2 linked regions of the Sporichthya brevicatena genome follow. The protein of the gene in region 1 binds, or shares a complex with, the protein of each later gene. Links are inferred from orthologs where the notes say so. Each region holds a gene or a part of one and is shown in the gene's direction. Other genes may lie near its edges. The genes, in order: ABD401_RS15050 and ABD401_RS22155.

Region 1 (3,074 bases):
CGGTGTCTCGTCCTCGCTGGGTGGCTCGTCGATCGCCGAGCGCAACCTCGACCGGATCACCTACATCGTCGTGACCGTCTGGGCCTCGGCCTGCATCGGTCTGCTTCTGCTGCTGAAGGACTAGCCGCACCACCACCGGCCCCACACCGGGCTCGCACCAACGTAGGAGAACTCTCGTGGCAAGTGGCAACGCGATCAGGGGCAGCCGTGTCGGGGCGGGCCCGATGGGCGAGGCGGAGCGTGGCGATTCCGCTCCGCGGTTCTGGATCTCCTACTGGTGCGCCAACGGTCACGAGACCCGCCCCAGCTTCGCCGACGACGGCACCGTGACCGCGCCGGACTTCTGGGACTGCCCCCGCTGCGGTTTCCCGGCCGGCCAGGACCGCGACACCCCGCCGTCGCCGCCGCGCAACGAGCCCTACAAGACCCACCTCGCGTACGTGCGCGAGCGCCGCAGCGAGGCCGACGGCGAGGCGATCCTCGCCGAGGCCCTCGACAAGCTGCGTGCGACCGGGCGTCCCTACTAGGGCGCCCGACTCCCTGAGCTCGGTCCGGCGTCAGAGCGGCGGGCCGGGCCGCTCAAGGGCGACGATGCCGCGTTCGTCCTGGAGCCCGGTCGGCGTGTGCCAGTAGGGCACGGCCGGCCGGCCACTGACGGTCCGGCGCCGCACGGGGCGGCGGTTCGAGGCCGCCCAGACGTACGTCAGCAGCAGGATCGCGGCTGTGCACGCGAGAAGAATGACCAGCGACTCCGTGCCGGACAGTGGTTGACCCATGCCGGACTCCTTCCGCCCGGCCCGAGCCCTACGGCTCGGGCGGTGGCCCTGTGCCGTACGTGCAGGATGCGCCCCCGACCGCCCCGGCGTCCAGTGTCCGACCCGGGAAATCGGGCACCGGTAAGTTGATCGTCATCCGACGCCAGAACTGGTCCGGGGCCACATATCGGGGCTGAGCAGGAGGCAGTGCATGCGCATCGGCGTGCTCACGGGCGGGGGCGACTGCCCGGGTCTGAACGCGGTCATCCGCGCGGTCGTGCGCAAGGGGGTCCACCAGTACGGACACTCCTTCGTGGGGTTCCGGGACGGCTGGCGTGGCCCGCTGGAGAACAAGACGCAGACGCTCGGCGTCCCCGAGGTGCGCGGGATCCTGCCGCGGGGCGGGACGATCCTCGGCTCGTCGCGCACGAATCCCGTCAAGGTCGACGGCGGGATCGAGCGGATCCGCAAGAACCTCGCCGACCTCGGCATCGACGCGCTGATCGCCATCGGCGGCGAGGACACCCTCGGCGTCGCGACCCGGCTGCACGAGGACGGCATCGCGGTCGTCGGCGTGCCGAAGACGATCGACAACGACCTCGGCGCCACCGACTACACGTTCGGCTTCGACACCGCGGTGAACATCGCGGTGGAGGCGATCGACCGCCTCCACACCACCGCCGAGTCCCACCACCGTGCTCTCGTCGTGGAAGTGATGGGCCGTCACGCCGGCTGGATCGCGCTGCACGCCGGCATGGCCGGGGGAGCGAACCTCATCCTGATCCCCGAGGTCCCCTTCGACATCGGACGAGTCTGCACGCTCATCGAGAGCCGGTTCCAGAGCCACTACGCGCCGATCGTGGTCGTCTCCGAGGGCGCCGTCCCCAAGGAGGGGACGATGGAGCTGGTCTCCGGGGAGAAGGACGACTTCGGCCACGTCCGCCTCGGGGGCATCGGCGACCGCGTCGCGAAGGAGATCGAGACCCGGACCGGGGCCGAGTCCCGCGCGGTCGTCCTCGGCCACGTCCAGCGCGGCGGTACGCCCACCGCCTTCGACCGCTGGCTCGCCACCCGGTTCGGGCTCCACGCCATCGACGCGATCCACGACAAGGACTTCGGGAAGATGGTCGCCCTCCGCGGCACCGACATCGTCCGCGTCCCGCTCGACGCCGCCACCCGCGAGCTCAAGCTCGTCGACCCGAGCCTCTACTCCGAGGCCGAGGTCTTCTTCGGCTGAGTCCGGCGGCGCCCCGGCCGAGCGGCGGACCCGGGCATACCGGGCGATAACCGATTTCAGGCCCGGACCAGGGGCGACGTACCCTCATACCCGTGAGTACCGACCTGGACACCTGGCGGGAGCTGCCTGCTCTGCAGCAGCCGGACTACCCCGACGCCGCGGCGCTGGCCGCGGCGGTCGCTGAACTGCAGTCGCTGCCGCCGCTGGTGTTTGCGGGGGAGTGCGACCAGCTCAAGGAGCGGCTGGCGGCCGTCGCGCGCGGCGAGGCGTTCCTGCTCCAGGGCGGTGACTGTGCGGAGTCGTTCGACGTCCGCGGGGCCGACGCGCTGCGGGCGAAGCTGAAGACGCTGCTCCAGATGGCTGTCGTGCTCACGTACGCCGGCTCGGTGCCGGTCGTCAAGATCGGCCGCTTCGCCGGGCAGTACGCCAAGCCCCGGTCCTCCCCGGTCGAGAAGCGCAACGGCGTCGAGCTGCCGTCCTACCGCGGCGACGCGGTCAACAGCATCGAGTTCACCGCCGAGGCCCGGATCCCGGACCCGCAGCGCCTGGTGAAGATGTACAACGCATCCGCGGCGACGCTGAACCTGGTCCGCGCGTTCACCAAGGGCGGTTACGCCGACCTGCGTCAGGTCCACGCCTGGAACCAGGACTTCGTCGCGGATTCCCCGGTGGGGCAGCGCTACGAGGCCCTCGCCGCCGAGATCGACCGCGCCCTGGACTTCATGCGGGCCTGCGGCGTCGACACCGACGCGCTCTCCAGCGTCGACATCTACTCCAGCCACGAGGCGCTGCTGCTCGAGTACGAGCGGGCCCTCACGCGGATCGACTCCCGCACCGGGCAGCCGTACGGCGTCTCCGGGCACTTCCTCTGGATCGGCGAGCGCACCCGCAACCTCGACGGCGCGCACATCGACCTGCTCCGCAAGATCCGCAACCCGATCGGCGTGAAGCTCGGTCCGAACGCGACGGCCGACGACGCGCTCGCGCTGATCGACGCGCTCGACCCGGAGCGCGAGCCCGGCCGCCTGACCTTCATCACGCGCATGGGCACCGGCAAGGTGCGCGAGAACCTCCCGCGCCTG
Region 2 (3,278 bases), on another replicon or contig:
CCCCGGAGGCCCAGGTCGCGATGCTCACCAAGCGCATCAGCGACCTGACCGAGCACCTGAAGGTGCACAAGCACGACCACCACAGCCGGCGCGGCCTGCTCCTGCTCGTGGGCCGGCGTCGCCGGCTCCTGCAGTACCTGGCCAAGACCGACATCAACCGCTACCGCTCGCTCATCGAGCGGCTTGGCCTGCGTCGATAGCGCAGGCCCGGGAACAACCCAACCGTAGGAGCGGTCGGTAAGCGGACATCTCCGCCGCCGGTCCTCGGTAGTGGCCCCCGGAGCCGCGCTGAGCCTTCCAGGTTCGACGAACTCTCCGTAGGCCTCGATCGAAGACCGGTCGAGAACGTCGCGCGAACCCGGCCTCTCCTCGACCCAGAGGAGGGGAGCCCATGGAGGGCCCCGAGATCACTTTCGCCGAAGCCACCATCGACAACGGCCGCTTCGGCAAGCGCACCGTCCGGTTCGAGACCGGCCGTCTCGCCAAGCAGGCGGCCGGCTCGGCCGCCGTCTACCTCGACAGCGGCACCATGATCCTGTCCGCGACCACGGTCGCGAAGAGCCCGCGGGAGAACCTCGACTTCTTCCCGCTCACGGTGGACGTCGAGGAGCGCATGTACGCCGCGGGCCGGATTCCCGGCTCGTTCTTCCGCCGTGAGGGCCGCCCGTCCGAGGACGCGATCCTCACCTGCCGCCTGATCGACCGTCCGCTGCGCCCGAGCTTCGCCAAGGGCCTGCGCAACGAGATCCAGATCGTCGAGACCGTCCTGGCCCTGGACCCGGACGACCTCTACGACGTGGTCGCCATCAACGCGGCCTCGATGTCGACGCAGATCTCCGGCATCCCGTTCTCGGGCCCGATCGGTGGCGTCCGCGTCGCGCTGATCGAGGACCAGTGGGTCGCGTTCCCGCGGCACTCCGAGCTCGAGCGCGCCGTGTTCGACATGGTCGTCGCCGGTCGCGTCCTGGAGGACGGCGACGTCGCGATCATGATGGTCGAGGCCGAGGCTACGACCGAGACGATCGACCTGATCGCCGTCGGCGCGACCGCGCCGACCGAGGAGGTCGTCGCCGAGGGCATCGAGGCGTCGAAGGCTTTCATCAAGGTTCTGTGCGCCGCGCAGAGCGACGTGGCGACCCGTGCGGCCAAGGAGGTCGCCGAGTTCCCGATCTTCCTCGACTACGGCGACGACGTGCTGGAGGCCGTGACGGCCGCCGCCCGCGAGGAGCTCGCCGCCGCGCTGAGCATCGCCGCCAAGCAGGAGCGCGAGGCCGAGCTCGACCGCGTCAAGGCGGTCACGCTCGAGAAGCTCGTCGGCCAGTTCGAGGGTCGCGAGAAGGAGATCTCCGCGGCGTTCCGCTCGGTGACCAAGAAGGTCGTCCGCGAGCGGATCACCAAGGAGAAGATCCGCATCGACGGGCGTGGGCTGAAGGACATCCGTCAGCTCACCGCCGAGGTCGAGGTCATCCCGCGGGTGCACGGGTCGGCGCTCTTCGAGCGCGGCGAGACCCAGATCCTGGGCGTGACGACGCTGAACATGCTGCGCATGGAGCAGATGATCGACACGCTCAACCCCGAGAAGACCAAGCGCTACATGCACAACTACAACTTCCCGCCCTACTCGACCGGTGAGACCGGTCGCGTCGGGTCGCCGAAGCGCCGCGAGATCGGCCACGGCGCGCTGGCGGAGCGGGCCCTGCTGCCCGTGCTGCCGAAGCGTGAGGAGTTCCCCTACGCGATCCGTCAGGTGTCCGAGGCCCTGGGCTCGAACGGCTCGACCTCGATGGGTTCGGTCTGCGCGTCGACGCTGTCGCTGCTCAACGCCGGCTGCCCGCTCAAGGCGCCGGTCGCGGGTATCGCCATGGGTCTGGTCTTCGAGGGCGGCGAGTACACCACGCTCACCGACATCCTCGGCGCCGAGGACGCGTACGGCGACATGGACTTCAAGGTCGCCGGCACCAAGGACTTCGTGACGGCTCTTCAGCTCGACACGAAGCTCGACGGCATCCCGGCCTCGGTCCTCGCCGGTGCGCTGACCCAGGCCCGCGAGGCCCGGCTGCACATCCTCGACGTGATGAACGAGGCGATCGACCGCCCCGACGAGATGAGCGACTTCGCGCCGCGCATCATCACGATCAAGATCCCGGTCGACAAGATCGGCGAGGTGATCGGGCCGAAGGGCAAGATCATCAACCAGATCCAGGCCGACACCGGCGCGGACATCAGCATCGAGGACGACGGCACCATCTACGTCGGCGCCACCAACGGCCCGGCGGCGGAGGCGGCGCGCAACCAGATCAACGCCATCGCCAACCCGACGATGCCCGAGGTCGGCGAGCGCTACCTCGGCACGGTCGTGAAGACGACGACGTTCGGCGCCTTCGTCTCGCTCGTCCCCGGCCGCGACGGGCTGCTGCACATCTCGCAGCTCCGCAAGCTGTCCGGTGGCAAGCGCGTCGAGAACGTCGACGACGTGCTCGCCGTCGGCACCAAGCTGCTCGTCGAGATCGCGGAGATCGACCAGCGGGGCAAGCTCTCGCTGGTGCCGGTCATCGAGGGCGAGGAAGGGGAGTCGTCCGACGACTCCGCCGGCGACGCCGAGTGACATCTCGTTCCACACGGCAGGAGTGGTTTCCGGCTGCGGAGCAGCGCCCCGGGTCGACCCGGACGCTGCTCCCGGCCGGGAGCTCGGGCGGCTCGGTGACGGGGGCGGTGCGACGCACCGTGCTCCCCGGGGGCCTGCGGATCCTGACCGAGGAGATGCCGGGCGCGCGGTCCGCGTCGTTCGGCATCTGGGTGGGCGTCGGTTCGCGGGACGAGTCCCGCAGCCTGGCCGGCGCCACCCACTTCCTGGAGCACCTGCTGTTCAAGGGCACACCCCGGCGCGACGCGCTCGCGATCTCGGCGGCGCTCGACGCCGTCGGCGGCGAGCTGAACGCGTTCACCGCCAAGGAGTACACCTGCTACTACGCGCGGGTGCTCGACCGCGACCTGCCGCTGGCGATCGACGTCGTCGCGGACATGGTCACCTCCTCGCTGATCGCGAAGGCCGACGTCGACGGCGAACGCGACGTGATCCTCGAGGAGATCGCGATGCACGCCGACGACCCGACCGACGCCGTCCACGACGAGTTCGCGGTCGCGCTGCTCGGTGACGCGCCCCTCGGGCGGCCGATCCTCGGCACGGTCGCGTCCATCACCGGGATGAGCCGCACCGCCGTCGCCGGTCACTACCGGCGTCGGTACACCGCGCCGAACCTCGTCGTCACCGCCGCCGG

What was found.
Region 2: ABD401_RS15050 (region 1) and ABD401_RS22155 share a complex: the UniProt entries of both Bacillus subtilis proteins name them as parts of the possible RNA degradosome complex. The link is inferred for Sporichthya brevicatena from one-to-one orthologs.

Annotation. Positions count from the first base shown.
Region 1 is NZ_BAAAHE010000024.1:72,990-76,063, reverse strand. The notes cover bases 221-2,979. They hold ABD401_RS15050 (6-phosphofructokinase), read left to right. Parts: upstream 221-966; coding sequence 967-1,992; downstream 1,993-2,979. Other genes in these bases: ABD401_RS15045 (class II 3-deoxy-7-phosphoheptulonate synthase), read left to right, coding at 2,085-2,979; ABD401_RS15055 (hypothetical protein), read right to left, coding at 558-776; ABD401_RS15060 (RNA polymerase-binding protein RbpA), read left to right, coding at 221-527. In the rest of the region: preprotein translocase subunit SecG, read left to right, coding at 1-124; more of ABD401_RS15060, read left to right, coding at 177-220; more of ABD401_RS15045, read left to right, coding at 2,980-3,074. UniProt on the Bacillus subtilis protein: Catalyzes the phosphorylation of D-fructose 6-phosphate to fructose 1,6-bisphosphate by ATP, the first committing step of glycolysis.
Region 2 is NZ_BAAAHE010000047.1:106,535-109,812, reverse strand. The notes cover bases 36-2,998. They hold ABD401_RS22155 (polyribonucleotide nucleotidyltransferase), read left to right. Parts: upstream 36-391; coding sequence 392-2,605; downstream 2,606-2,998. Other genes in these bases: ABD401_RS22150 (M16 family metallopeptidase), read left to right, coding at 2,602-2,998; rpsO (30S ribosomal protein S15), read left to right, coding at 36-200. Also shown: more of rpsO, read left to right, coding at 1-35; more of ABD401_RS22150, read left to right, coding at 2,999-3,278. UniProt on the Bacillus subtilis protein: Involved in mRNA degradation. Catalyzes the phosphorolysis of single-stranded polyribonucleotides processively in the 3'- to 5'-direction. Necessary for competence development in Bacillus subtilis.